One region of the Lentzea sp. NPDC054927 genome, then DNA from elsewhere that is predicted to be linked to it. Evidence: riboswitches for the same ligand, from Rfam matches in the RefSeq annotation. Region 1 holds a riboswitch; each other region holds the start of a gene.
The links. Region 1 has a riboswitch for cobalamin ahead of ACWGE0_RS18265 (putative cobaltochelatase). Riboswitches for the same ligand answer to the same signal wherever they lie in the genome.

Region 1 (7,156 bases):
GGGATCGAGTGCGGTGTGGACAGCTGGGTCCGGTGGAACTCGTGGCCGGTCACGCGGCTGCCGGGTGGGTGCAGCGGCGACGACGTGGCAGCGACCGCGTCCCGATAACCCAAGGTCAACTTCGGCGTCATGAACCCCTCGGCGTCGAGCACGCCGCACATCGGGTGCCCGTCGAGTGATCTCGCGAGGTACAGCAACCCACCGCACTCGGCGTGCACCGGCGCACCCGATCGAGCGAACCGCGTGACCGCATCACGCAACTTCACGTTGGCCGACAAAGCTTCCGCGTGCTGTTCAGGGAATCCGCCCGGCAACACCAGACCCGCGGTTCCCTCTGGCAGGTCCTCGTCGTTGAGCGGATCGACGACCGCAACCGCCGCGCCCGCCGCCTTCAGCACCTCGACGTGCTCGGCGTAACCGAACGTGAAAGCCGCTCCGCCCGCCACCGCGACCAGCGGTTCGTCAGCCACCGCTTCGACCTGCGGTTCCCACGCGGCCACCGCCATCGCGGGCACCGACGACGCCAGCCTGCGCACCGCGTCAAGATCGACGTGCTTCGCCACGGCGGCGGCGATCGCGTCGACCGCGGCGACGGCCTCCGACCCGTGCTCCGCGGCCGTCACGAGCCCCAGATGCCGTGAGGGCAAGGAGAACTGCGGATCGCGCGGCAGCACGCCGAGGACGTCGAGACCGACTTCGTCGCACGCGGATCTCAGCACCTGCTCGTGCCGTTCCGACCCGACCTGGTTGAGGATCACGCCACCGAGCCGGACCGTCGGGTCGTAGCCGCGGAACCCGTGCAGCAGCGCCGCGAGTGATCGACTTTGCCCCCGTGCGTCCACGACGAACAGCACGGGCGCGTTGATCAGCTTCGCGACGTGCGCGGTCGAGCCGACGCCCGCGGTGTCGACCCGTCCGTCGAACAGGCCCATCACGCCCTCGACCACCGCGATGTCACAGCCCTTGGAGCCGTGCGCGAACAGACCAGGGATCCGGTGCTCGCCGACCATCACCGGGTCGAGGTTGCGTCCGGGACGAGCCGTCGCCAGCGAGTGGTAGCCGGGGTCGATGTAGTCGGGCCCCACCTTGAACGGCGCGACCCGCGACCCGGCCCGGCGCAACGCGGCCATCAGGCCCGTCGCCACCGTGGTCTTGCCGCTGCCGGAAGCAGGGGCCGCGACGACCAGCCGGTTCACCATCTGGTCACCACTCGATCCCCCGCTGGCCCTTCTGGCCCGCGTCCATCGGGTGCTTGACCTTGGTCATCTCCACCACGAGGTCGGCGGCGGCGATCAGCTTGTCCGGCGCGTACCTGCCGGTGATCACGACGTGCTGGTGACCCGGCCTGTTCGCCAGCGTCTCCACCACCTCGTCGACGTCGATCCAGCCCCAGTGCAGCGGGTAGGTGAACTCGTCCAGCACGTAGAAGCCGTGGCGTTCGGCGTTGATCCGGCGGGCGATCTCGGCCCAGCCCTCCTGCGCGGCGGCGGCGTGATCGTCCTCGGTGCCATGCTTGCGGGTCCAGGACCAGCCCTCGCCCATCTTGTGCCACTCGACCGCGCCGCCCTCGCCGGTCTCGTCGTGCAGCCGGCCGAGCGCCTTGAACGCGGACTCCTCGCCCACCTTCCACTTGGCGGACTTCACGAACTGGAACACGCCGATGTCCCAGCCCTGGTTCCAGCCGCGCAGCGCCATGCCGAACGCCGACGTCGACTTCCCCTTCATCTCACCGGTGTGCAGCATCAGCAACGGCCGGTTGCGGCGCTGGCGGGTGGTCAGGCCGTCCTTCGGCACCTCGGTGGGTTGTCCTTGAGGCACTGGATTCTCCTTATGCGGCCCGGACGACGCCGGCGAGGTGGTCGGCGCTGAGCTGGTCGAGACGGACGCAGGTGCCCTGCAGGGCTTCCGCGATCTTCTGCGCGAGGCCGAGCCGGACGTGGCCCTGTTCGCAGTCCACGACCACGACAGCGGTCTGTTCGAGCAGGCCGGCGGCCTTCAGGGCGTCCTTCATCGGGTCTCCACCGAGGCCGCTGGACGTCGCGCGGCCGTCGGTCAGCAGCACCACGAGCGGACGCTTCTGCGGGTCGCGCAGCCGTTCGATCTCCAGGACGCGGTGGGCCTTGAGCAGTCCGTCCGCGAGCGGGGTCCTGCCGCCGGTGCGCATCTTCTTCAGACGGGTGGCCGCCGCGTCGACGGAAGTCGTTGGCGGCAAAGCGACTTCGGCCTGGTTGCCGCGGAACGTCACCACGCCGACCTTGTCCCGGCGCTGGTAGGCGTCACGCAACAAGGACACGACGGCGCCGCTGACGGCCGACATCCGCTGCCGTGCCGCCATCGAGCCGGAGGCGTCGACGACGAACAGGACGAGGTTCGACTCCTTGCCTTCCCTGACCGCCTTGCGGAGGTCTCCCGCGGTGAGGAGGAGTCCGGGGCCGCTGCGGCCGCGCGCCTGCTGGTGCGGTGCCGCGTTGGTGAGCGTGTCGACGAGGTGCAGACCGTTGCCGTCCACTTTGGACGACCGCACGATCCGGCCGGTGCGGGCACGGGCCCTGGAACGCTTGCCCGGCGCGCCTTCGCCGACTCCGGGCACCTCCAGCAGCCGTGCCTTGAACGCGGGCGCGGGTTCCGGTGCCGGACGGTCCTGCGGCGCGTTTCCGTTGCCCGCGGGGCCTTCCTGCGGTTCGGGCAGGTCGCCACCGCCGGGGCCGTCGTCGTCCGGGCCCTCCTCCGGTTCTTCGGCGTGCTCGGCTGCCTGGCGCATCGCGTCCTCGAGCTGCTGCTCCTCGATGCCGGGCTCGTCGAACGGGTCGCGGCGGCGCCGATGCGGCAGGGCGAGCCGGACCGCGACCTCGACGTCGGTCTCCTCGACCTGATCCGCACCTCGCCAGGCGGCGTGCGCGGTGGCGGCGCGGGCGACGACGAGGTCCGCACGCATGCCGTCGACCTCGAAAGCCGCGCAGACAGCGGCGATCCGGCGCAGTTCACCGTCCGGAAGGGACACAGCTTTGAGCTTCTCGCGGGCGTGCTCGATCTGCCGCTTGAGCGCCGCGTCTTCTTCAGCCCACTTCGCCGCGAACGTCACGGGGTCGGCTTCGTAGGCCAGCCGGCGCCGGATCACCTCGGTGCGGACGCCGACGTCACGCGCCGCCTTCACCGCCACGGTCAGCCCGAACCGGTCGAGCAGCTGCGGCCGCAGCTCGCCCTCCTCCGGGTTCATGGTGCCGACCAGCAGGAACTGGGACGGGTGCGAGATCGACACGCCTTCGCGTTCGACGTGCGCGCGCCCCATCGCGGCGGCGTCCAGGAGCAGGTCGACCAAGTGGTCGTGCAGCAGGTTGACCTCGTCGACGTAGAGCACGCCCCGGTGCGCGGCGGCGAGCAGACCGGGCTGGAACGCCCGCACGCCCTCGGTCAGCGCCTTCTCCAGGTCGAGCGAGCCGACCAGGCGGTCCTCGGTGGCGCCCACGGGCAGTTCGACCAGCTTGGCCGGACGGCGTTCAACATTCTCGTGCGGCGCGTCCGGGCAGTCGGTGCTGCCGGGCACGCAGCCGAAACGGCAGCCCTGTGAGAGGTCGAGTTCCGGCAGCAGCGCGGCCAGGGCACGCACGATCGTCGACTTCGCGGTCCCCTTCTCGCCGCGCACGAGAACACCGCCGATGCCGGGATGCACGGCGTTCAACAGGAGGGCCAGCCGGAGGTCGTCATGTCCGACGACAGCCGAAAAGGGGTACATGCTCGGCGAAGTCCTTCCTCGGGTGTCCACGCCCGCGGTCGGTGATCAAGAGAGGGGCGAGTTCCTGACTCCCGGCTTCTCCTTCAGACCGGTCACAGTCGCGGGACGGCGCCGGATTCGCACCGGCTTCCTCGCACTCCCCTCACAGCCCCGGCATCGTCGCATTTCGCACCCGCGCTACCAACAGCCAGGTGAGCGACATCGCCCTCAGAGCAGGCTCTGGAACTCCGCCCAGGCCTCCCGGACCTCGTCAGCGGTCCATTCCAGCGCGGGCGCGGCCACGGTGATCTCGGTCTTGGCGAGCGTGCCGTCCCGCCAGAACGAGCCGAGGAACTTGCCGCTCAGCTCCGTCAGCAGCTTCGGGTCACCCGGTAGGTGCAGCGCGAACTGGTGGGTGTGCGGCTCCGGCAGGCCCATCGCCCCGGCCACGACCTTGGCGTGCTCGACGTAGCTGCCGAGCTTCGGGAGCACCGTGTCCAGGCCGTGCATCGCGGACAACGCCGCCGGCCACTGCTGAAACAGCATGCCGCCGTACCGGTGCCGCCAGACACGTGCCTGGTCGACGAAGTCCTGGCTGCCCGCGAGCGCCGCGCCGGACATGCCCTCCAGCGACTTGTAGAACGAGACGTACACCGAGTCGAACAGACCGGCGATCTCCGGCAGCGGCTTGCCCAGCCCGAACGTGCTCTCCCACAGCCGCGCGCCGTCGAGGTGCACGACCGCGTCCCGTTCGCGGGCCTGATCCACCAGCGTGGTCAGCTCGTCCCAGGTAGGCAGGACGAACCCGGCCTCGCGGTCCGGCACCTCGAGCAGCAGCGTCCCGTACGGCTCAGGACAGGTGGCCACCTCGGAGTTCGGCACCTTGATCGGACGCAGCCCGGACAGCACGGTCAGCGCGTCGTCCTCGTGGTTGAGCGGATGCGCCTGCGGGTGCATCGCGACGATCGGGTTGTGCGTGCGGTCGGCCCAGCACTTGAGCGCGATCTGCTGCGCCATCGTCCCGGTCGGCACGAACAACGCGGCCTCGGTGCCCAGCAGCTGCGCGACCCGCTCCTCCAGCGCGCCCACCGGGCCGCCGTCGCCGTAGCGGTCGGGCTCGACGTCCGGCACCGGGCCGAGCTCTTCGAGCAGGGTTCGCTTCGTGACTCCGGAGAGCTGGCGGTTCAACACCCCAGCATCAAACCTCAGCCGCGAGCGCGTCGGCGAGCGAGATAACGCCGGCCCGGATGTCAAAGGCGGTCATGCCCCGGTCGAGCAGGAACGCAATGTGCTCTCCCCTCAACACGGCGAGCAAGGCGTGTGCTTTGAAGGCCGAGCCGACCAGCTTCGCGAGCCGCTTCACGACGATGTCGAAGTGAACGTCGCCGGTGAGCGTCTTCGAACGCTCCAACGCGATGACCAACGGCAAAGAGGCCAGCACGTGGTCGAACAGCGTTCTGGCGAACTCCGCCGCGGTGCGGGCTTCCAGCGAAGCGACGTTGATCCAGGACGCCGCCGTCTCCCCCACGACGGCCTCCACCAGTGCCGACTTGTCACCGAATCTTCGGAACACGGTTCCTTTACCCACGCCGGCCGCCGCCGCGATGTCGTCCATCGACACTGCCTCGATGCCGCGTTCACAGATGAGGCCGGTGGCCGCCGCCAGAACGGCGGCGCGGTTGCGGGAGGCATCGGCACGTTCCATTCCAGCTCCTCGGCATAGGCGGACTGCCAGTCCGCACCGTATTGAGCGGACCGGTCGTCCGCTTGGTGGAGGACCGGTCCGGACCGGCAGTCCGGTGCCACCAGGACGACCGGACCAACGGTCCGCCGAGGCAAGGACGGCAACCGGACCGCGAGTCCGCTGGCGACGCCCGGACTGGCAGTCCGGTTGGCCTCGTGGGTCAGGCGGACCGGCAGTCCGCTTGCCAGGCGTGATCACGGCCACGGAGGTCCGGTCGAGCGGACCGGCAGTCCGGTTGCACATTGCCGACGCTGCGGGACTGGCGGTCCGTTTGACCGTGGCGGCGGCACGGACCGGTAGTCCGATTCATGGCATCGGATCCGGACCGGCGGTCCGGCGACCAGCGACCACGAAGCGCTGTTGCGGCAAGGCACCACCGCGGTCGCCGCGGCCAAGGCCGCTCGCATCCGGCCTGGCGACCGCGTGCTGGTCGAAGCGGCGTCCGGTGGCGTCGGCAGCCTGCTCGTCCAACTCGCGGAACGGGCAGGCGCGACCGTGCTCGCCGCATCCAGCAAGGGCGGGCTCGGCTACGACTGGGACGGCCTCGAGCCGGTCGACGTCGTGTTCGAGTCCATCGGCGGCGCCGTCGGAAAACGAGCGTTCGAGCTGCTCGAGGATGGCGTCGGACGCATGGTCGTGTTCGGGTTCGCCAGCGGTGAGCCGTTGGACGTGACGGCCGGCGACGTCTTCCGCAAGGGCGTCGCGGTCATGGGACTCCCCCGCGACGTGACACCGGAAGAGGTCTTCAGCCACCACCTGAAGCCGGTACTCGGCGAGGTCTACCAGCTCGAAGAGATCGCCGAAGCCCACCGAGCACTCGAAGCCCGCACAACGACGGGCAAGCTCATCGCGCGACCGTGACCGACTTCGGCGCGCGGAACGACAGCAGGTTGAGCCACTCCGGATCGTCACCGACCAGGTGCAACGACGGCTCGTGCTCCGCCACGGTCCGCAAGGTCACCGCGGCCTCCAACCGCGCCAGCCCGGCGCCGAGGCAGAAGTGGCGGCCGTAGCCGAACGCGAGGTGGCGAGGGTCGTTCTCCTTGCCGCTCAACAACAACACGAGCTCCGCACCGGCAGGGACGCGCACACCGGACAGCACGACCTCACGGGCAGTCAGGCGCCTCCAGGTCACCACGGGCGTGTCGGTCTGCAGGACGTCCTCCACGAACGACTCGGCGACGTCGGGCAACGGCAGACGAGCCCACAACGCGCGGTCCTGCAGTGCACGACGCAACGCCGTGGACAACAACTGAGTCGTCGTCTCCTGGCCCGCGATCAGCAGGAAGTAGCAGAGTCCGGCGGAGTCCTCGGCGGACACGCCGGCGTCGGCCAGAGCGCAGAACAGTTCGCCGTCACGGGCGTGGTAGCGCTTGATCAGCCATTGGTGGAAGTCGCCGACGTCGTCGACCAGTTCCAGCTGACGGTCGCGGGAGATGTTGCCCCAGAAGAACTCCAGCGATCCGGAGCTCCAGCGCTTGAGCGTCGGGACGTCGACGTTCTCCAGGCCGAGCAGCTCCATCAGCACGATGGCGGGCAGGTCCCAGGCCAGGTCGCGGACAAGATCGAGCCGGTTGAGATCCGCGCCACCCAGCCGTTCCGAAACCAGCGAGCGGATGCGAGGCTCCGCGGCGGCGACCCGAACCGGCGTGAAGAACGACGCGACGAGTTTCCGCAGGCCGGCGTGGGACTCGGAGCCG
Region 2 (7,156 bases), on a different contig from region 1:
ACTGGCACAAGGAAACCTCGCGCTACGGCGAGGAGGAGCTGAAGACGCCGGTGAACGCCCACCTGCTGGCCGGAGCGTTCCACCAGGGCCCGTCGGGACTCGGCACCTCGGCGGCCAGGATCACCGCCCGGACCTGACCCCTGACCGCGGCTGACCGTCGCCGGCCACGTTTGGTCAGTGGACGGTCAGCGCCGGTCGGCACCTTGTGGGCAACACCGACTCACAGGGGGCAACACCATGAAGAACGTCCTGATCTCCGGCGCCAGCATCGGCGGACCCGCGCTCGCGTACTGGCTGCGCCGCTACGGCTTCACCGTCACCGTGGTGGAGCGGGCGCGCGGTCTGCGGCCCGGCGGCCAGGCGATCGACGTGCGCGGCCCGGCGCTGGAGGTCATCGAGCGGATGGGGCTCGGCGACCAACTGAAGTCGTTCGACACCAACATGCGCGGCATGAACATGGTCGACGCCGAGGGCAACGAGCTGTTCCGCTCCACCACGCACACCCTCAGCGGCGGCGACCTGGAGAGCCCCGACGTCGAGCTCCTGCGCGACGACCTCGCGAACATGCTGTTCGACGCGGTCGACGGCGTGGAGTACCTGTTCGACGACACGATCACCTCGATCGACGGCACCCGCGTCACGTTCGAGAAGGCCGCGCCCCGCGACTTCGACGTCATCGTCGGCGCCGACGGCCTGCACTCCAACGTCCGCCGGCTCGCGTTCGGCCCGGAATCGGAGTTCATCAGCCACCTCGGCATGAACCTGGCCGTCTTCACCGCGCCGAACTTCCTGAACCTCGACCACTGGCAGACCTTCCAGCAGGGCGACGTCGTAGGCGGCGGCATCATGAGCGCCCGCTCGAACGCGGAATGCCGTGTCTACATGGGTTTCAACGGCGAGGTCTCGTTCGACTACCGCGACGTCGACGCACAACGGGCGTTGCTCGCCGAGAAGTTCGCCGACGCCGGCTGGGCGTGGCCGACCGCGCTGAAGCACATGTGGGAGGCGCCAGACTTCCACTTCGACTCGATGAGCCAGATCCGGATGGACTCCTGGTCGCGCGGCAACGTCGTGCTGCTGGGTGACGCCGGCTACTGCGGTTCGCCGTTGTCCGGTCAGGGCACCAGCATGGCGTTGGTGGGCGCTTACGTGCTCGCCGGCGAACTCCGCGACGATCCTTCCACGGCTTTCCAGCGCTACGAGGAGATCCTGCGGCCGTACGTGACGGCCAACCAGGACATGGCGCTGCGCAACCAGGAGCGGGGCGGCGCACCGGGCGACGACTTCGCCGAGGTGGTGAACAGCCTCAGTCTTCCCAGCTACTGATACATGTCCTGGATCGCGGCGGTGAGATCGTCCTCCGGAAGCACCCTGCCGGTGAAGCGGGTGACCGCCGTGATCCCCTTCGCGTTGGTGTGCCGCCAGTCGTCGAAGTCGAGTCCGTCGAGTGCGGCGGCGACCTCCGGGTCGTCGCCGAAGTCGGCTTCCTCCCACGGTTCCTCGGACGAGATCAGCTGCCCGTCGCGGGCGAACGACAGCCGCCTGACGGCGTTGACGTTCCAGAAGAGGCTGGCCGCCTTTCCGTTGCGGGACAAGCGTTCCAGCACTTCTCGTTGGGAGCCGACGTAGTTGTTGCACTCCACCACCACGGTTCCGCCGTCGATCTCCACGGCGATGGAGTCCTCTTCGAAGTCGTCGACCACGTCGTCGACGTCGAGACCGTTGACGACGGTGACGGTCGCTGCCTCACCGAGCAGCGCGGGCAGCCACCGCAGCCCGGCCTCCGGCGGGATCCTGACCTCGGGGGCGGGTTCACCGCGCAGGAGATGGCCGACGCGATCCGTCTTCTTGCGCACCAACGGTTCTGAGTGGGGCTCCGGCCAGATCAACAGCTCGTAGCGTTCCTCGTCGTCCCCGTCCCGTCCACGTGCGTGCACCCGGACGCGGAACTCGCCCGGCCACGGCGGCATTCCGCCATGACCGAGCCGAGCGTCACCCTCCTCGGCCGTGAAGCTCGTCTCGGCCACCTCGTCCCAGTGCCCGATCTCCTCCTCACCGGGGACGTCGAGCACCACCCGGACGGACACCGGCACCGTGCCTTCCTCTATCCCGGTGCGCACCGCGAACCCGGTGCTGATCGCTGCCACGAGTCCGGTGGCCCCGAAGTCCGCATTGTCGAGACTCGGCTGTTCCACGAACACGAACTCGTGGCCGAACACCGGAACGTTCGTCGGCCAGGACGAGCCGATGTACTCGGCCCTCCGCTTCTCCAGCACCGCCTGCTCGTACGCGGGAGGCTTCGGGATCGACGGCAACAGCAGCGCGGTCACGCCGATCGCGACACCGATGATCCCCACCGGGTCGGTCGCGGTCGGCGTGCCGATCGCCCGCAGCACCGCCGCCGACACCGCCACGGCCAGTGCGAGATGCGCTGCGCCGTGCTTGGCGATGATCGAGGCCTCGTCTCCGCTCACCTCACCGAGGTCGAGCAGCCCCGCCATCGACCGCACGTGTTCGGTGACCAGTTCGGTCGCGCCGCGGTGGACCGCCGTGATCATGGAGACCGGTGTCTTGAGCGCGCTCTGGTCGTTGGACGAGATGAGCGAGAAGAGGCTGCCGTCCGGGAGCGGCTGCAGGCCGGCCACCACCGTCGCCGGCGCCGTCAGCGTCAGCCCGGCCACGCCCAGCTCCAGCGCGCCGAGCAACCGCTCCGCGGTCAGCCTCGCGAAGTCGTCGAGCGCTCGCTGGACGGGCGTGCCGTAGTCGGGGCGACCGGTCCACTGGCGCGGTTCGTACCTGCCCAGTTCGGCGGCTGGAGCGGCCGGGATGAGCGCCTCGATCGACGGTACCGCGGCCATGATCATGTTTTCGAATTCCCCCACACCGCGATTGTGCCGGTGGATGGCCCAGCTCACAGCCATTTGACTCGGATTGATCCCTCCCGCACGATCCTGGGTTGACAACAGCATCCGCACGCCGCGGGGGAAGCCGGTGAAATTCCGGCACTGACCCGCAACGGTGATAGTCCGACTGCCCGTGGCGCGCGGTAGCTCCACCAACCCCGTCGAGGACCGCGGGGCAGGGAGGCGTAGTGAGACGGACATCCGTGCTGGTCGCGATCATCGCGGCCGTGCTCGTGGCGACACCGCAGGCGCAGGCCACTGAAGACACCGCGGCCGCGCCTTCTGCCGGTACGTGGCTGACCGGCCAGTTCATCGGCGGCGACCACCTGCTCAAGGGCCCTGATCTCGTCGATCCCGGGCTGACCGCGGACGGCGTGTACGCGCTGGCGGCGGCCGGGGTCGGCAAGTCCACCGCCACCAAGGCCGCTGCCTGGCTGGCTCAGCCCGAGCAGCTGGCGTTCCTGGTCGGAGACGGTGAGGCCGAGTCGTACGTCGGTGGCCTGGTGAAGCTGGCGCTGGTGGCGCAGACGCTCGGCACCGATCCGCACAAGTTCGCGGGCGTCGACCTGCTGAAGCGGCTTTCGGTGCTGCAGGAGGAGTCGGGCCGGTACCGCGACAAGACCGATCCCGAGTGGGACCAGACCAACGCGTTCACGCAGGCGTTGGCGATCATCGTGCTGAAGCGCGCTGCTCTGCCGTTCGACAAGGGGCTGGCGTACCAGGTTTCCACGCAGTGCCCGGACGGCGGGTTCCCGATCGCGTTCGGGCAGCCGACGTGCAAGTCCGATGTGGACGGAACGGCGATGGTGCTGCAGGCACTGCTGGCCGTGGGTGAGAAGTCCGCGTCACCGAAGGCGTTGGCCTGGCTCGTGGCGCAGCAGAAGGCGGACGGCGGGTTCCCGTCGGCGACGGCAGGGTCGAACTCCAACAGCACCGGACTCGCGGTCGGCGCACTGGTCGCCGGTGGCCGGGCAGAGTCGGCGGACAAGGCCGTGGCGTACCTGAAGTCGCTGCAGGTCGGATGTGCCGGACCGGAGGCGCAACGCGGTGCGGTCGCCTACGACAGCGCGGGTTTCGAGCTGTACCCGGCGGTGCGCGCGACCACCCAGGCGATGCTCGGCCTGGCTCGGGTGAGCCTCGCCGACGTCTCGGCGTCGTCGGCTTCCGCTGGTGTGCCGGCGATCGACTGCACGACCATTCCTTCTCCTTCGCCAACTCCGTCGCCCACCGTGCCCGCTCCTGCCGGCCCCAAGGCTCCGGCCGATCCGCCGCTCGCCGTCACGGGTCCCGACAACGCCGTGCCGCTGACCCTGTTCGGTTCCTTCGCGGTGCTCGCCGGTGCCGTCCTGCTCGTCGTTTCACGTCGTCGGAAGGTTGGTGCCTGATGCGCCGCATGCTTGCCGTCCTCGCCCTGCTCGCGAGCACGTTCGTGGTCACGTCTCCCGCCGCCTCCGCCGTTCCCTGCGCGGGTGTGAAGGTGGTGGTGGACTTCGCCGCGCTGGGCGGCGGCGTCCAGACCGGATGCACCACGACCGACCCGGCCACCGGCCTCCAGGCGCTGACCGACGCGAGCTTCACGTACTCGTTCGTGCCGCGTCAGCCCGGTTTCGTGTGCCGGATCAACCTGCTGCCGAACCCGTGCACCGCGCCCACGACCAGCGCGTACTGGTCGTACTGGCACGCCACGCCCGGCGGCACCTGGACCTACAGCACCTCGGGCGCCGGCAGCTACAACCCGGAGCCGGGCACCGTCGAGGGCTGGGCGTTCGGCGCGGGCGTCGCCCCGGCAGCCACTCCGTGAAAAGGCTTTTCGTCGCGCTGGCACTGGTAGCCGCGTTCGTACCGGTGCCGGCGCACGCGGCGGGCTGTGACGGCGTGACGGTCGTCGTGGACTATCGCGGTCTCGGGGGAGGCGTGCAACAGGGTTGTGCGTCGGGTAGTCCGTCGTCGGGGGTGGCGGCGCTGACGGCGGCCGGGTTCGGCTACACCTACGCATCCCGGCAGCAGGGTTTTGTCTGCCGCATCAACGGAAAGCCCGGCGCGGACGCGGACAAGTGCGTCAACACCTCGCCCGCCACGGCCTACTGGTCGTACTGGCACGCGCCCGCCGGTGGTTCCTGGACGTACAGCAACCAGGGCGCGGCGACCTACGTGCCGGCCCGTGGAACCGTTGAGGGCTGGGCGTTCGGTGCGGGAGAACAGCCCGGCATCGCACCGCCCGCTGCTCCGGCACCTCAGCCTCAGCCGCCCGCGCCGCAACCGCCGCCGGTGGGGCAACCTCCGGCCCAGCAACCGCCTGCGGTGACAACAACTACCACTGCACCGCCCAGTTCTTCGGCAGCTGCAACGTCGTCTTCGGTGGCGGCTCCTTCTTCGACACCTTCATCGGCCGTGTCGTCGTCGGTGGCGGCGGGGGAGATGTCGGCGGCTGTGGAGGAGAAGGCGCAGCAGGCGGAAGAGAAGTCCGGATCCGGCTGGTTGTGGACCGCGATCGGTGTGTTGCTGATCGCGGCACTCGTCGTGGCAGGGCTGGTGGTCGCACGCCGTCGGCGTGGTGCGGAAGCCGAGTGAGGCTCCACTCCGGCGCGTGGTGGCTCTGGGCCCTGGGCCTCGCCACCGCCGCCAGCCGCACCACCAACCCGCTGATGCTGGGCCTGATCCTCGCCGTGGCGGGCGTGGTCGTGGTGACCTGCCGGGCGAACACGCCGTGGGCAGGAACCTACGGCGTGTTCCTGAAGTTCGGCCTGCTGGTCATCGGTCTGCGCGTGGTCCTGCACATGTTCCTCGGCGGGATCGCGGGCCCGACCGTGCTCTTCACCCTGCCCCAGATCCCGCTCCCGGACTGGGCCCAGGGCATCAGGATCGGCGGCCCGGTCTCCGCGGAAGGCCTGGTTTTCGCGCTGTACCAGGGTTTGCTGCTCGCGACGATCCTCAGCTGTGTCGGTGCCGCCAACGCCCTCGCGAATCCCAAACGCCTGCTGCGCTCACTTCCCGCCGCGTTGTACGAGGTGAGCGTGGCCGTGGTGGTGGCGCTGACCGTTGCCCCACAACTGGTCGCGTCCGCACGGTCGGTGCGCAGGGCTCGTCAGCTCCGCGGCGACACGGCACGTGGTGCGAAGGCGATCCGCACGATGTTGGTGCCGGTGCTGGAAGACGCCCTCGAACGGTCGTTGGTGCTGGCGGCCTCCATGGATTCCCGCGGCTATGGCCGCACGGCCGGCATCTCACGCCGGGACCGAGCGCTCACCGGGACGTTGGTGCTGGCCGGGCTGTTCGGGTTCTGCATCGGCATGTACGGGCTGCTCGCCGACGCCTACTCCGGCTGGCCGTTGCTCGCGCTCGGTGGTGTGCTGGCGATCGCGGGCCTGAAGGTCGGCGCGCGCCGGGTGCCGCGCACGCGTTACCGGCCGGATCGGTGGACGGCCAGGGCCGTTGGGGTGGCGTTGAGCGGAGCGGTGGGGGCGGTGGCGCTGGTGTTCTCGTCGGATCCGGCGTTGTCGCCGTCGACGGTTCCGTTGCAGGCGCCGGAACTGCCGCTGGTACCGGCATTGGCCGTGCTGCTGGCGCTGGTGCCGGTGGCGATCGTGAGGGAAGCATGATCAGGTTCGAGGACGTCACGATCACCTACGCCGACCAGCCGGTGCTGTCGGACCTTTCGGTGGAGATCCCCGAGGGCGAACTGTGCCTGGTCGTCGGCCGCACCGGTTCGGGCAAGTCGACGTTCCTGCGCGCGATCAACGGCCTGGTGCCGCACTTCAGCGGCGGCACTCTCGCCGGACGCGTGCTGGTGGACGGCCGTGACACCTCGCGGTTCCCGCCCCGCGAGCTGGCGGACGTGGTCGGATTCGTCGGCCAGGACCCGATGGCGGGCTTCGTCGCGGACAACGTCGAGGACGAGCTCGCGTACTCGATGGAGTCGCTGGGCCTGCCCGGTGACGTCATGCGCAAGCGCGTCGAGGAGACCCTGGACCTGCTGGGCCTCGCCTCGCTGCGGAACCGTCCACTCGCGACTCTGAGCGGCGGTCAGCAACAGCGGGTCGCGATCGGCGCGGCCCTCACCGCCCATCCGCGGATCCTCGTCCTGGACGAACCCACGTCGGCACTGGACCCAGGAGCGGCCGAGGACGTTCTCGCTGCGGTGCAACGACTTGTGCACGACCTCGGGATGACCGTGGTGATCGCCGAGCACCGCCTGGAACGCGTCGCCCAGTACGCGGACCGGGCCCTCCTGCTGCCACAGGGCGAGATCGGCG
Region 3 (7,156 bases), on a different contig from region 1:
GGCGGTGCCCTGGACGCGTTCCACGATCTCCTCGCCCGGCTCGTCGGCGAGCAGGACGGTCTCCGGCAGGATCGGCTCCGCGGCCTGCTCCGCGGGCGCGAACGGACTCGACGCGGCGAGCTTGCGGGCCAGTTCGGTGTCGAGCAGACCGGCCGCCACCCCGTCCGCCCTGACCAGCACCACGCCCCGGCCTGCCGACGTGCTCAGCGCGTCCGCGACGGGGCTTTCCGCCGGCAGCTGGAGCACCGGCCGGATGAGGTCGGCGAGGGTGAGGCCCGCGGGCCACGTACGGCGCCGTTCGCTGGCCAGCTCGCTCCTCGCGCCGGCGACGACGACCCACGCCGTCAGCACGCACACGCCGAAGCGCAGCCAACGATCTTCCGCGCCTTCCGCGATGCCGTAGAGCGACCACGCGACCAGTGCGATGGCAACGACGAAACCACCGACCACGGCGACACGCGTACCCATCGCCCGTTGCCCGGTCGCGGCCCACACGCCTGCTCTGACGATCCTGCCGCCGTCGAGCGGCAGGCCGGGCAGGAGGTTGAAGACGGCGACGGCGACGTTCGCGGCGGCGATCTGGAAGACCAGCACCCACACGACGTCGCCCGGTTCCATCACGAGCGCGCCGACGCCGAAGATGATCGCCAGCGCCACCGACACGAGCGGCCCCGCACCCGCGACCACGCCCTCGTGGCTGGGTTTGCCGGGCGTGCGCATGATCTCCGACAGCCCGCCCAGCAGGTACAGCCGCAGTCTCCTGACCGGCAACCCGAGCCGCAACGCCGCAACGCAGTGACCCAGCTCGTGGGCCAGCACCGAGAGACCGAGGAAGATGGCGAACAACGCCGCCAGGAGAAGTCCGACCCCCGGTGGCGTGCCGGGGGCGAGGTCGTCGACGAGCGGCGCGTAGAAGGCCACCACGATCGCCGAGCCGATCCACCACGACGGCGCGAGCACGACGGGGATGCCCGCCACCCGGAACAGCAGCAGGCCGCCCTCTCTCTCACTGATCCGCGCGGCCACGGGTGCACTGTAGAGCGGTGGGTGTGATCTCGCGGTTCGGTGCCGGTTCCCAGGATTGTCAGACCCCTGTCCTATGGTGCGAACCATGAGCACCACGTTGCGCAGGCCCGCGCTGTCGCCCTCCAGGGCAGGGGACTTCAAGCAGTGCCCGCTGCTCTACCGGTTCCGCGCCGTCGACCGGCTGCCGGAGAGGCCGACCAAGGCGCAGGTGCGCGGCACCGTGGTGCACGCGGTGCTCGAAGACCTCTTCGCCCTGCCCGCGGCGGAACGCGTTCCGGACCGAGCCCGCACGATGATCGTGCCGGCGTGGGAACGGGTGAAGGCCGAACGCCCGGAGTTCTCCACGTTGTTCGAGGAGCAGGGCGGCGCCGAGGAGGAGGAGTGGCTGGCGTCGGCCACCAAACTGCTCGACGGCTACTTCGGTCTGGAGGACCCGCGCCGCCTGGAGCCCGAGTCGCGGGAGTTGCTGGTCGAGTCCGAACTCCCGTCCGGCGTCCTGCTGCGCGGCTACATCGACCGCGTGGACGTGGCCCCGACGGGTGAAATCCGCGTCGTGGACTACAAAACGGGCGCGGCCCCTCGCGAGATCGGCGAGGCCAAAGCCCTGTTCCAGATGAAGTTCTACGCCCTGGTCCTGTGGAAGCTGCGCGGCGTGGTCCCCCGCCAGCTGCGCCTGATGTACCTGGCCGACCGCCAGGCCCTCGCCTACACCCCGGACGAGGCGGAACTCGCCCGCTTCGAACGCACCCTGGACGCCATCTGGCAGGCCATCATGCGAGCGGCGCCGACCGGCGACTTCCGCCCGAACCCCAGCCGCCTCTGCGACTACTGCGACCACAAAGCCTTCTGCCCGGCCTTCGACGGCACCCCGCCGCCCTACCCCGGCTGGCCGGAACCCGACGACACCGAACCCCTCCAGGACCGCGACTGATCGCCAGGACCACGACATGACCGCCTTTTACGAGCCTCTGGGCGACAACACCTTCCGCTCCACCCAGCACACCGTCGGCCCGTGGGGCCCGGACAGCCAGCACCTGGGCCCGCCTTCCGCCTTGCTGGTGCGCTCCTTGCTGGCCCTGGGCAACCCGTCGTCCGCCCTGGCCCGCGTGACCTTCGAGGTACTCGGCCCGGTCCCGGTGGCCGACCTGACGGTGTCCACTTCGGTCGAACGCCCCGGCCGCTCCGTGGAACTGCTGGCGGCCTCGCTGTCCCACGAAGGCCGCGCGGTGCTGACGGCGCGTGCCTGGCGCATCGTCGACTCGGACACCACAGCCGTAGCGGGAGGCGACGCCCCAGCGATGACACCGCCCACATCCGCCGTGCCGATGGAGATCCCGGACTTCTGGGGCGGCGGCTACCTGGCCGCCGTCGAGTGGCTTTCCGTGTCAGGCGGCATCTTCACCCCGGGCGACGCCCAGGTGTGGGCCCGCCCGCGCGTCGCCGTGGTCGAAGGGTTCGAGCCTTCGCCGTTGGAGCGACTGTTCTCCGTGGTGGACTCGGCCAGCGGCGTTTCGTCCCGTGTGGACATTCGCAAGTGGTACGCCATCAACACCGACCTGACCGTCCACCTGCACCGGCAGCCTGTCGGCGAGTGGGTGGGGATGGACGCGCGGACGACCATCGGGCCGGACGGGGTCGGGCTCGCGACCAGCGTGGTGCACGACGTGGAGGGGCCGGTGGGCACAACGGCGCAGGCGCTGTTCGTCCGCGAGCGCTGACCGCGTGACGATCGGGCTGCCCGCTGCGGCTTCGTGATTCCCCTTCTGGCTGGCACCGGCCGAGCAGGAGAAGGCGTAGCGTCAGCGGGACTGTGAAGAGGTTCGCGAACCGGCAGGAAGCGGGCCGCGCCCTCGCCGCGCGACTCGCCACCCAGCCGTGGCACGACCCGCTCGTCCTGGGCCTCCCCCGCGGCGGCGTCCCGGTCGCCAAAGAAGTGGCCACGCACCTGAACGCCGAACTGGACGTCGTGGTGGCGCGCAAGATCGGCGCTCCAGGCCACCCGGAGTACGGCGTAGGAGCCGTGACGGCGGACAGCGAACCCATCTACGACGCCAGAGTGCTCAGAGCCTTGAACCTCACCGAGGAACAACTCGGCCGCACCTGCGACGAGGAACGCGCCGAAGCCGCCAGACGCACCACTCTGTACCGCGGCGGCAAACCGCTCACCATCAAGGACCGCGACGTGATCCTCGTGGACGACGGCCTCGCCACCGGCGTCACCGCCAGAGCCGCGCTCCACTGGATCTGCAAACACGAACCGAAGAGCGTCACGCTGGCGGTCCCCGTGGCGGCCAGGGACTCGCTGCGCACGTTCACGACCCCGATCGTGGCCGTCCTGACCCCGCGCCACTTCGGCGCGGTCAGCCGGTGGTACGACAGCTTCGATCAGACCACGGACGACGAGGTGCTCAGCGCGCTCTCGTAGTGCTCGACCGTCGGGAACGGCGAGTAGAAGCGATGCAGCAGCGCGGACCAGCGCTCGTACGACGGCCCCTGCCGGAAGCCCACGGTGTGCGCTTCGACCGAGTCCCAGCGCACGAGCAGCAGGTAGCGCGACGGCGTTTCCAGGCACCTCAGCAGTTCGAGGCCGCGGAAGCCCGGCGAGGCGGAGATCAGCTCCCGCGCCTCGCCGAACGCCCACTCGAACTCGTCCGTGGCACCTGGCAGCACGTCCAGCAGGGCGTGCTCGGTGATCACAGGCGGCAGAACCTGATGTCCGAGGCCAGCACGGCCTTGGCGCCGACCTCGGCCAGCTCGTCCATCACGCGGTTCGCTTCCTTGCGGGACACCATCGCCCGCACGGCCACCCAGTTGTCGTCGGCCAGCGGCGCCACCGTCGGCGACTCCAGGCCAGGGGTGAGGGCGATGGCGGCCTCGAGCAACGCGCGCGGGCAGTCGTAGTCGAGCATCAGGTACTGCTGCGCGAACACGACGCCCTGCAGGCGGGCCGTCAGCTGCTTCTTGGCCGACGTGAGCTCCGAGGCGGCGCGGTGCACGAGCACGGCCTCGGACTCGCAGATCGGCTCGCCGAACGGCACCAGGTCGTGCTGGCGCAGCGTGCGGCCGGAGCCCACCACGTCGGCGATCAGGTCGGCGACACCGAGCTGGATCGAGATCTCCACGGCGCCGTCGAGACGGATCACGTGGGCGTTGATGCCGCGGGCCTTGAGGTCGCGGCCCACCAGCTTCGGGTAGGCGGTGGCCAGGCGCTTGCCTTCGAGGTCGGACACCTTCCAGTCGGTGCCGCGAGGGCCCGCGTAGCGGAAGGTGGACGAGCCGAAGCCCAGCGCCAGGAGCTCCTGCACCGACGAGCCGTTGTCGTCGGCGCCCGAGTCCGCGGCCAGGTCCCGGCCGGTGATGCCGAGGTCGAGGTCGCCGGACGCCACGTAGATCGCGATGTCCTTGGGACGCAGGAAGAAGAACTCCACGTCGTTGTTGGGGTCGAGCACGGTCAGGTCGCGCGGCTCGTGCCGCTGCCGGTAGCCGGCCTCGGTCAGCATGGCGGAGGCGCGTTCGGCGAGCGCGCCCTTGTTCGGGACTGCAACGCGCAGCATGTGAAAGTCTCCGTCAGAGGTACTTGTAAACGTCTTCGAGGGTCAGGCCGCGGCCCAGCATGAGCACCTGGAGGCGGTACAGCAGCTGCGAGATCTCTTCCGAGAGCTTCTCGTCGGACTCGTACTCGGCGGCGATCCAGACCTCGCCCGCCTCCTCCAGCACCTTCTTGCCCTGCGCATGGACGCCGGCCTCGAGCGCTGCGACGGTGCCGGAACCTGCCGGCTTGGTGGCGGCTCGTTCGGTCAGTTCGGCGAACAGGGAGTCGAAGGTCTTCACGGCACGACATCCTCCCATCTCCCGGACCGCCGTCCACACCGCGGTCGCATCTGTCCCAGGCCGTGGACGTGATCTGTCCTGCATGGACACCCGGTAGCGTGAACTTCCGTGTCCGAGTTCGCCGAAGTGCTCGAAGCGTTGCGCCGGGTGCGCGGCATCAACCCGTTCTTCGCGCTCGACGTGGGCCGTCCGGACGACACGTGGCTGCCGGGAACGGCGCTGCTGGAAGGCCCGGCGCTCAGAACCACGATCGACGCCATCGCGACCCGGTACAAAGCGGAGGAACCACGCGTAGCGGCCAGCCTGTTCTTCCTCAGCTACACCGCGCGGCTGCTCAGCCCGCTCACCGCCGCGAACATCCCGATCGACGTCCGGCCCGAGAACCTGTGGTGGCACCACCATCCAGCCAACGGCCTGAGCGTCCGCATCGACCAGCCGCGACTGGGCCCACCGGCCGCTGAAGCGCTCGAACCCGTGGTGGAAGCGATCCAGGCGGTCACGCCGGTGGCGCGCGGATTGTTGTGGGGCAACGCGATGTCGAACATCGCGGGCGCGCTCAAAATGGTTGTCCGCGCACGCATGCTCACGGCCGAGGAAGCGGAAGAACGCGGTGAACAGCTCATGAGCGCACCGCCGTTCGAACAAGCGGGAGAATTCATCAGTTTTCCGGGCGAAGTCACGTTCCGGCGTCGGTCGTGCTGCCTCTACTACCGCGTTGCCGCAGGTGGGAAGTGCGGTGACTGCCCACTCGTGAAGTGATGAACACGACAACTCTTATGGCCGGTTGTGTTTAAGCCACCGATCAACTTACGGTGCACGCGCCGCAGTGACGGGAAGCCGGTGAAAATCCGGCGCGGTCCTCGCCACTGTGACCGGGAAGCGATCCCCGCCGAGCACGTCACTGGTCCCCGCGAGGGGGCTGGGAAGACGCGGGGGCAGCGTTGATCCGGGAGTCAGGAGACCGGCTGCGGCGCCGCTAGGAGAGTTGACTTCCACGAGGTATGGAGGAGCCCGTCATGACGAGCCCCGCAGCAAATCTGTCCGCCGTCCAGGTGCCCAAGTGGGCCTTCGCAGTAGCACTGCTCGGCCTCATCGTCACCTACCTGGTTTTGCAGGAGAACGGTCTCGCGCTCGGCGCGGGTTCCGAGATGCTGCACGAGTTCTTCCACGACGGCCGGCACGCGCTCGGCGTCCCCTGCCACTGATCCCGATCTCTGATCCCGGGCAGGGAAGTTCATGACTACGACGTACAAGTCTCTTGCGCTGCGCGGAATCGCGGCCGGCGGCATCGCCGGTGTCGCCTCCGCGCTGGTGCAGCTGCTGGTGACCGAGATCCCGATTCGCGCCGCGCTCGCGGTCGAGGAGGCCAGGGAACCCGCCGGTGAGGCCGGCCATTCGCACGGCGGCGAGGAAGAGCTGGTCAGCCGTGGCGCCCAGATCGCGGGCGGCATGCTCGGCGTGGTCATCGTCGGCATCGCGGTCGGGCTGGTGTTCGCCACGGCCTACGCGCTGTCGAAGCGCTGGTTCGCCGGCCGCACGCCGTTCAGCCGCAGTTTCGCGTTCGGTGCCGCCGTGTTCGGTGCGGTGGCGCTGCTGCCGTGGCTCAAGTACCCGGCCAACCCGCCCGCCGTGGGCGACCCGGAGACGGTGAACTACCGGACCGCGCTCTACCTCGGTGTGGTGGTGGCCGGTCTGGTGATCGTGTGGGGTGCCAGCTGGCTCGCCGAGCAGCTGCGCGCCCAGTCGCAGCCGCTGCGGGTCACCGCGGTGCTGCTCGCGGTGGCCGCGGCCGTCGCCGTGGTCCTCGTGGCGTTCCCCGCGCCGCCGGACACGATCCCCGCGGACATGCCGGTGAACGTGCTGTGGCAGTTCCGCCTCAGTTCGCTCGCCCAGCTCGCCACGCTCTACGTCGGTCTCGGCGTGGTGTTCGGCCTGCTGATCGACCCGGCCACGCGCAGGATCAAGGCCGTCGAAAAGACTGCTGTCGCCTGATGGTGTGGGGTGGCCGAGGGTACGGCCACCCCGCCCAGGCGGCATTGGTACGTTCGGCGCATGCCTGACAGCGCCGAGTTGCTGGAAGAGATGCGTCAGAAGCTCGAGTTCTTCGAGCAGGCCAACCGTGCGGCCGAGGCCCGTGCCGCCGGGTACGACGCGATGGGCACCGAGCTCAGAACAGTGGAAGCCAGCGCCCAGTCCCCCGACCGTTCCGTGACGGTGGTCGCGGGTTTGTCCGGTTCCATCAAGGAAATCCGGTTCACCGAGGACGCGAAGCGGCTCAGCACCACGCAGCTCTCCCAGG
Region 4 (7,156 bases), on a different contig from region 1:
CTGCAGGACGAGCTCGGCATGAAGTGCTCCGAACCCGAGCTCCTGCTGCCTGGTTTCCGCTACCGCGCCGTGATGGACGGTGTCGTCGAGAACGAGATGTGCCCGGTGTTCCGGGTGCTGTCCGACGACGAGCCCGATCTGAACCCGGACGAGGTCGATTCGACCGAACGGGTGGCGTGGACGGAGTTCGCCGCCAGCGTTCTGGACGGCACGCGCGAGATCTCGCCGTGGTCGAAGCTGCAGGTCGCCGAACTGGTGAAGCTGGGGCCCGATCCGCTGGCATGGCCGGTCGCGGACCGGGCCGGGCTCCCTCAGGCCGTGCAGCTCGCTTGACGAACGGCCGGGCTCACCACTCCAGTGAGCCGCCGTTCTGGTACTCGATCACGCGGGTCTCGAAGAAGTTCTTCTCCTTCTTGAGGTCCATCATCTCCGACATCCACGGGAACGGGTTCTCCGTCTGCTCCCACACCGGCTCCAGGCCGAGCTGCGCGCACCGGCGGTTCGTGATGAACCGCATGTACTGCTCGCACGACTCGGAGTTGAGGCCCAGGATCCCGCTCGGCATGGTGTCGCGGCCGTACGCGATCTCCAGCTCGCACCCCTCCGCGAGCATCGTCCGCACCTCCTTCTGGAACACATCGGTCCACAGGTGCGGGTTCTCGATCTTGATCTGGTTGATCGCGTCGATGCCGAAGTTCAGGTGGATCGACTCGTCGCGCAGGATGTACTGGTACTGCTCGGCGACGCCGACCATCTTGTTGCGCCGGCCCAGCGACAGGATCTGCGCGAACCCGGTGTAGAACCACATGCCCTCGAAGACCACGTAGAACGCGACCAGGTCCTTGAGGAACGCCTGGTCCGTCTCCGGCGTGCCGGTCCTGAACTCCGGGTCCTCCAGGTGCTGGGTGAACTGCAGCGCCCACGCGGCCTTGTCCGTGATGGACGGGATCTCCCGGTACATGTTGAACAGCTCGCCGTCGTCCAGGCCGAGCGACTCGCAGATGTACTGGAACGTGTGGGTGTGGACGGCCTCCTCGAAGGCCTGGCGCAGCAGGTACTGGCGGCACTCGGGGTTGGTCAGGTGCCGGTACACCGCGAGCACGATGTTGTTGGCCACCAACGACTCGCTCGTGGCGAAGAAGCCGAGGTTCCGCTTGATCATGCGGCGTTCCTCGTCGGTCAATCCGTTCTTGGACTTCCACAGGGAGATGTCGGCCTGCATGGACACCTCGGTCGGCATCCAATGGTTGTTGCAGCCGGCCAGGTACTTGTCCCACGCCCAGTGGTACTTGAGCGGCAGCAGCTGGTTGACGTCGGCACGACAGTTGATCATCGCCTTGTCGTCGACGCTGACCCGTGCCGCGCCGGCTTCGATGATGTTCTCGGTCACTGGCAGGCCTCGCACTCGGGATCGGTGATGGAGCAGTTCGGGTCGGTGACGGCGACGGGCGAAACGGCGTTGAGCTTGCCGTCGGTGCCCTGCAACGTGGACTTCTCCACGTGCGTCGCGCTCTGGGTGCGCAGGTAGTACGTGGTCTTCAGGCCGCGCACCCACGCCAGCTGGTACATCTCGTCGAGCTTGCGGCCGCTCGGCGCGGCCAGGTACAGGTTCAGCGACTGCGCCTGGTCGATCCACTTCTGCCTGCGCGAGCCCGCCTCGATCAACCAGGAGCTGTCGATCTCGAACGCCGTGGCGTACAACGCCTTCAGGTACGGCGGCACCCGGTCGATCGCGCCGAGGCTGCCGTCGTGCAGCTTCAGGTCCGAGATCATCCGCTCGTCCCACAGCTTGCGCTGCTTGAGCGCCCGCACCAGGTCCGGGTTGATCACGGTGAAGTCGCCGGACATGTTCGACTTCACGTACAGGTTGCGGTACAGCGGCTCGATCGACTGGTTCACACCGGTGATGTTCGCGATGGTCGCGGTCGGCGCGATCGCCATGACGTTCGAGTTCCGCATGCCGCGCTCGACCTTCTCGCGGACCTTGCCCCAGTCCAGAGTGGTCTCGCGGTTCTGCTCCAGCTCACCCTCACCGCGGGTCCGGGCCAGGATCTCCACCGAGTCGATCGGCAGGATCCCTCGTGACCACAGGGATCCCTCGAACGACTGGTAGGCACCGCGTTCCTGCGCGAGGTCAGCGGACGCCTCGATGGCGTAGTAGCTGATCTCCTCCATGCTGCGGTCCGCGAACTCGACGGCTTCGTTGCTGGCCATCGGCATGCCGAGGGTGAACAGCGCGTCCTGGAAGCCCATCAGCCCCATGCCGACCGGCCGGTGCTTGAGGTTGGAGTTCCGCGCCTCGGGGATCGTGTAGTAGTTCACGTCGATCACGTTGTCGAGCATCCGCACGGCCGTGCGCACGGTCTTCTCGAGCCGCGCGTGGTCGATGCCGTTCTCGTCGACGTGCTGCGCGAGGTTGACGGAGCCCAGGTTGCAGACCGCGACCTCGTCGACCGTGGTGTTCAGCGTGATCTCGGTGCACAGGTTCGACGAGTGCACGACACCGCTGTGCTGCTGCGGCGACCGCAGGTTGCACGGGTCCTTGAACGTGATCCACGGATGCCCGGTCTCGAACAGCATGGTCAGCATCCGCCGCCACAGGTCCACAGCAGGCAACCGGCGGAAGACCTTGATCTCGCCGTTGTCCGCCTTCTCCTCGTACGCGCGGTACTTCCGCGCGAACTCGTCCCCGAACGCGTCGTGCAGGTCCTGCACCTCGTCCGGCGAGAACAACGTCCACTGGCCGTTCGCGCGGACCCGGCGCAGGAACTCGTCCGGCACCCAGTTCGCGGTGTTCATGTCGTGCGTGCGGCGGCGCTCGTCACCGGTGTTCTTGCGCAGGTCGAGGAACTCCTCGACGTCGATGTGCCACGTCTCCAAGTACGCACACACCGCACCCTTGCGACGCCCGCCCTGGTTGACGGCCACTGCGGTGTCGTTGGCAACCTTGAGGAACGGCACGACGCCCTGCGACTTGCCGTTGGTGCCCTTGATGTGCGCACCGATGCCGCGCACGGGGGTCCAGTCGTTGCCCAGACCGCCGGCGAACTTGCTGAGCAGCGCGTTGTTGCTGATGCCGTGGAAGATGCCGGCGAGGTCGTCGTCCACGGTGGTCAGGAAGCACGACGACAGCTGCGGGCGCGTGGTGCCCGAGTTGAACAGGGTGGGTGTCGAGCACATGAAGTCGAACGACGAGAGCAGCTCGTAGAACTCGATCGCGCGGGCGTCGCGGTCGTCCTCTTCGAGGGCGAGGCCCATGGCGACGCGCATGAAGAACGCCTGCGGCAGCTCGTAGCGGCGGTCGTCGTGGTGCAGGAAGTAGCGGTCGTACAGCGTCTGCATGCCCAGGAACTGGAAGTTCAGGTCGCGCGAGGCGTCGAGCGCGGCGCCGAGCCGGGCCAGGTCGTAGTCGGCGAGACGGGGGTCGAGCTGGCCGAACTCGATGCCGTAGCGGACGAACTCGGCGAAGTAGGACGGGTAGCGCTCGGTCATCTCGGCGTGGGACAGCGGGATGCCGCAGGCCTCGGCGCGCAGCTTGTCCAGCAGCAGCCGGGCGCTGACGTAGGAGTAGTCCGGGTCGTGTTCGACCATCGTGCGGGCGGCCATGATCGGCGCCAGCGCCAGTTCGGCGTCGGTGATGCCGTGGTAGAGATTCCGCTTGGTCTCGGCCAGAACCGCCTCGGCGGATGCGTTGGGCAGGTCGGCACACGCTTCGTTGACGACCCCAGATAGCCGATCCAATGACGTTTGGCGGTCGGGCACGTTCTCTCCTCGCGAGATCAGCCACGAGGAAGCGCATGCGCACGCCAGTGAAGACACCACTGGTGCACACAGCCGCCCTCCCTCGGGGCACCGTGTCGTGCGCGCAGGCTTGCGCGCACACCAATGGCAGGTCTTCGGACTCGTGGGCGCCGTGCTCGAACCTTCGGGCTCGCGCCTACCGGCCGTCGCTTCCCAGGTCCGGGGACCCAGTGCTTGGTTGACGGCTTTCGTTCCCACTCACCGCTGCGGGGCAGTCCTGGATTCGCACCAGGTTCCCTGTTGCCTCACCGACCCCGTTGCGCCAAGTCGGTGAACCACCAGCGCGGCAGATACTACATGTAGGGGTGGGGCCTTGATCGCCACCCAACATGCGCGTGTCGTGGGTTATGGTCATCGGCGTGGGTGATCTTCGGCCTCGGGTCGTCTTCGGTGCTCTGGTCAGTGCGGGGCTCGCTTCGACGTCCCTTTTCGTCGGGGCCGCGGCGCCCGTGGCGAGCGGTGTCCTGGCCGTGTCGGCGGTGCTGGTGATGATCACCACCCGGAGATCAGGGCGACCCCGAGACTGATCATCACGGCGGCGATCAGGCCGTCCAGGACCCGCCACGCGCGGGGCTTCGCGAACAGCGGGCTGAGCAGCCGGGCGCCGAACCCGAGCGCGACGAACCAGGTGATGCTCGCGGTGACCGCGCCGACTCCGAAGAGCCACCGGCCGGCCGCGATGGAGCCGAGCAGCAGCAGCGTGTCCAGGTAGACGTGCGGGTTGAGCCACGTCAGCGCGAGCGCGGTGAGCACTGGGCGGCTCGAAGCGCTGTCGGCAACGCTCATGGAGCCCGGTTTGAACGCCCGGCGCGCCGCCAGAAACCCGTACCCCAGCAGGAAGAGCCCGCCGACGATCGCGGCGATGGTGATCGCCTGCGGCCACTTGCGGACGATCGCGCCGAACCCCGCCACGCCCACCGCCACCAGTATCGCGTCCGAGATGGCGCACACCGCGACGACCTTGGCCACGGCTTGACGTCGAAGTCCTTGGCGCAGCACGAAAGCGTTCTGCGCGCCGATCGCGACGATCAGGGTCATCATGGTGCCGAAGCCGAGCAGCAGGTCAGTCACACCTTCGACGGTATTGACGCAGCATTGATGAGACCAGCTAAAGATTCTTACGTAGCATTAGCAGCCATGATGGACCTGGACCTGGTGCGCACCCTGCTCGCGGTGGTGGACGCGGGCACGTTCGACGCTGCTGCACGTACGCTGCACGTCACGCAATCTGCCGTCTCCCAACGGATCAAAGCGCTGGAGCAGCGGACGGGCCGGGTGCTGCTGGTGCGGGCCCGGCCGGTGCGGCTGACGCTGTCGGGGGAGGTGCTGGTCCGCTACGGTCGGCAACTGCTCGCGCTGGATCAGGACCTGGAGGCGGCGCTGGGGGAGGACGCCGTCGTCCGGGTGCCGATCGCGGTGAACGCCGACTCGCTGGCCACGTGGTTCCTGCCTGCCCTGCAGCGGGTCTCGCCGTCGTTGAAGATCTCGTTCGACCTCCACCGCGAGGACCAGGACCACACGACGGCGTTGCTGCGGCAAGGTCTGGTGATGGCCGCGGTCACGTCGTCACGCGAGCCGGTCGCGGGGTGCTCGGTGCGCAGGCTCGGCGACATCCGTTACGCCGCAATGGCGTCGCGGTCCTTTGTGGATCGGCACCAGGACGGTCCGCTCAAGTCGTGGTTGCCGGACGCGCCGGTGGTGGTGTTCGACCGCAACGACGACTTGCAGGACCGGTTCGTGCGCACGCTGACCCGCGGCCGCGGTGCCTCGGACCACCGTCATTACGTGCCGTCGTCCGAGGTGTACGTGCGGACGATCGTGGCCGGGCTCGGCTGGGGAATGGTGCCACCGCAGCAGGTCCAGGACGGTCTGGTCGATCTCGCGCCCGGCCGCACCGTCTCCGTGCCGCTGTACTGGCAGCAGTGGAAGCTCGACTCGCCTGCCCTCACGGCGGTCGCCGACGCGGTCGAAGCGGAAGCCGGTGTGGCGCTGGAGTAGGAGTTACCCTCGGTGACATGACCGGACGAGAGCTCGAGTTCGAGTGGTTCAGGGCGTTCCGATGAATCTCAGCGGGAAGGTCGCCGTCATCTACGGCGGCGCGGGCAGCATCGGCGGCGCGATCGCGGAAGCGTTCGCCGAGGCGGGTGCCGAGGTGCATCTCGCGGGCCGGACCGAAGCGACGCTCAAGGCGAAGGCCGAACAGCTGGGCGCCAAGTACGCGGTGGTCGACGCGACGGACGAACGGGCCGTCGACCAGCACGCGGCCACTTTCGAGCGTCTCGACATCTCGGTCAACGCCATCACCGACAACGACGTCCAAGGCACGCCGATGGTCGAGATGAGCGTCGAGGACTACCTCAGCCCGGTCGTCACGAGCGTGCGCGCGCGGTTCCTCACGTCGCGTGCGGCCGCACGGCACATGATCAGGCAGAAGAGCGGCGTCATTCTGTTCTTCGGCGGCACCGGTGAGGCGTCCGCGCACCGCCGGTGGCAGCTCGGAGGCCTGCTCGTCGCGTTCGACGCGGTGGAGTCCATGCGCCGTCAGCTCGCCGCCGAACTCGGGCCGCACGGCATCCGGGTGGTGACGCTGCAGACCGGCGGGATCCCCGAGTCCGTGCCCGCCGAGCACCGCGAACCGATCGAGACCGACATCGTCGGTGAGACCCTGCTCGGCCGCGCCGCGACGTTGCAGGACGTGGGCCGAACAGCGACGTTCGTGGCCTCGGACTGGGGCCGCACGATCACGGGATCGCAGGTCAACATCACCTGCGGGAGCGTTTTGGACTGAACCTCGCCAGAAATGAACCTGTCAGGAACCTGGGGGGTTCCTGTCGGCTTCCTGAACTCAGGAACCGCTCGGGTTCACGACCTCGTTGGGCGGTATGTGCTGATTCCTCGACTTGCCGCCACCGGCGGTTCACTCGCCGTCGTCGCGACGGTGGCCATGGTGGGTCTGCTCGACCTGACCGTCGGCCCGCTGCGCCGCACCATCAGCGAGTACGCGCTGGGCGACTACCGCCCGGTCTTCGACTCCGCCGTCCTGCTGCTGGCCCTCGGCTCGCTGGCGATCCTGGCCGCGCTGGTCCACAAAGGACTGACGCGGTGGCGGTCCGCGGGCTCGATCGCGCTCACCCTGTGGTCGGCGGGCCTGCTGCTGGTGGTGGCGTTCCCGAAGACGAACTGGGCGATGGGCACCAACGAGCTCAGCGGCAGCATCCACCGGTTCGGCAGCATGATCGCGTTCGTCAGCCTGCCGATCGCGGTGATCCTGCTGGCCCGGCCGTGGCTGAAGGACCACGTGTGGGGCAAGCACGCGAAGTTCACGATGGCGTCCGGTCTGTTGAGCGTTGTCGCA

Region 2: another riboswitch for cobalamin. It lies ahead of ACWGE0_RS10805 (LPXTG cell wall anchor domain-containing protein); the one in region 1 lies ahead of ACWGE0_RS18265 (putative cobaltochelatase).
Region 3: another riboswitch for cobalamin. It lies ahead of ACWGE0_RS17215 (CbtB domain-containing protein); the one in region 1 lies ahead of ACWGE0_RS18265 (putative cobaltochelatase).
Region 4: another riboswitch for cobalamin. It lies ahead of ACWGE0_RS16170 (ribonucleoside-diphosphate reductase subunit alpha); the one in region 1 lies ahead of ACWGE0_RS18265 (putative cobaltochelatase).

The regions. Positions count from the first base shown of each region.
Region 1 is NZ_JBSGXZ010000010.1:184,763-191,918, reverse strand. It holds gene ACWGE0_RS18275 (cobyrinate a,c-diamide synthase) at 1-1,199, opposite strand, end outside; gene cobO (cob(I)yrinic acid a,c-diamide adenosyltransferase) at 1,204-1,818, opposite strand; gene ACWGE0_RS18265 (putative cobaltochelatase) at 1,829-3,733, opposite strand; cobalamin riboswitch at 3,772-3,901, opposite strand; gene ACWGE0_RS18260 (threonine aldolase family protein) at 3,941-4,900, opposite strand; gene ACWGE0_RS18255 (TetR/AcrR family transcriptional regulator) at 4,911-5,327, opposite strand; gene ACWGE0_RS18250 (zinc-binding dehydrogenase) at 5,817-6,317, shown strand; gene ACWGE0_RS18245 (hypothetical protein) at 6,301-7,156, opposite strand, start outside.
Region 2 is NZ_JBSGXZ010000005.1:167,375-174,530, forward strand. It holds gene ACWGE0_RS10790 (terpene synthase family protein) at 1-137, shown strand, start outside; gene ACWGE0_RS10795 (FAD-dependent monooxygenase) at 238-1,326, shown strand; gene ACWGE0_RS10800 (DUF6461 domain-containing protein) at 1,320-2,882, opposite strand; adenosylcobalamin-variant (AdoCbl-variant) riboswitch at 2,973-3,044, shown strand; gene ACWGE0_RS10805 (LPXTG cell wall anchor domain-containing protein) at 3,092-4,288, shown strand; gene ACWGE0_RS10810 (hypothetical protein) at 4,288-4,704, shown strand; gene ACWGE0_RS10815 (hypothetical protein) at 4,701-5,474, shown strand; gene ACWGE0_RS10820 (CbiQ family ECF transporter T component) at 5,471-6,502, shown strand; gene ACWGE0_RS10825 (ABC transporter ATP-binding protein) at 6,499-7,156, shown strand, end outside.
Region 3 is NZ_JBSGXZ010000009.1:224,385-231,540, reverse strand. It holds gene ACWGE0_RS17255 (site-2 protease family protein) at 1-1,026, opposite strand, end outside; gene ACWGE0_RS17250 (RecB family exonuclease) at 1,100-1,957, shown strand; gene ACWGE0_RS17245 (thioesterase family protein) at 1,974-2,744, shown strand; gene ACWGE0_RS17240 (phosphoribosyltransferase) at 2,837-3,451, shown strand; gene ACWGE0_RS17235 (antibiotic biosynthesis monooxygenase family protein) at 3,412-3,723, opposite strand; gene hisG (ATP phosphoribosyltransferase) at 3,720-4,580, opposite strand; gene ACWGE0_RS17225 (phosphoribosyl-ATP diphosphatase) at 4,594-4,857, opposite strand; gene ACWGE0_RS17220 ((2Fe-2S)-binding protein) at 4,966-5,616, shown strand; cobalamin riboswitch at 5,665-5,841, shown strand; gene ACWGE0_RS17215 (CbtB domain-containing protein) at 5,874-6,062, shown strand; gene ACWGE0_RS17210 (CbtA family protein) at 6,094-6,849, shown strand; gene ACWGE0_RS17205 (YbaB/EbfC family nucleoid-associated protein) at 6,910-7,156, shown strand, end outside.
Region 4 is NZ_JBSGXZ010000009.1:5,527-12,682, forward strand. It holds gene idi (isopentenyl-diphosphate Delta-isomerase) at 1-333, shown strand, start outside; gene ACWGE0_RS16165 (ribonucleotide-diphosphate reductase subunit beta) at 347-1,333, opposite strand; gene ACWGE0_RS16170 (ribonucleoside-diphosphate reductase subunit alpha) at 1,387-3,762, opposite strand; cobalamin riboswitch at 3,871-4,096, opposite strand; gene ACWGE0_RS16175 (LysE/ArgO family amino acid transporter) at 4,294-4,842, opposite strand; gene ACWGE0_RS16180 (LysR family transcriptional regulator ArgP) at 4,939-5,799, shown strand; gene ACWGE0_RS16185 (SDR family oxidoreductase) at 5,861-6,589, shown strand; gene ACWGE0_RS16190 (DUF998 domain-containing protein) at 6,686-7,156, shown strand, end outside.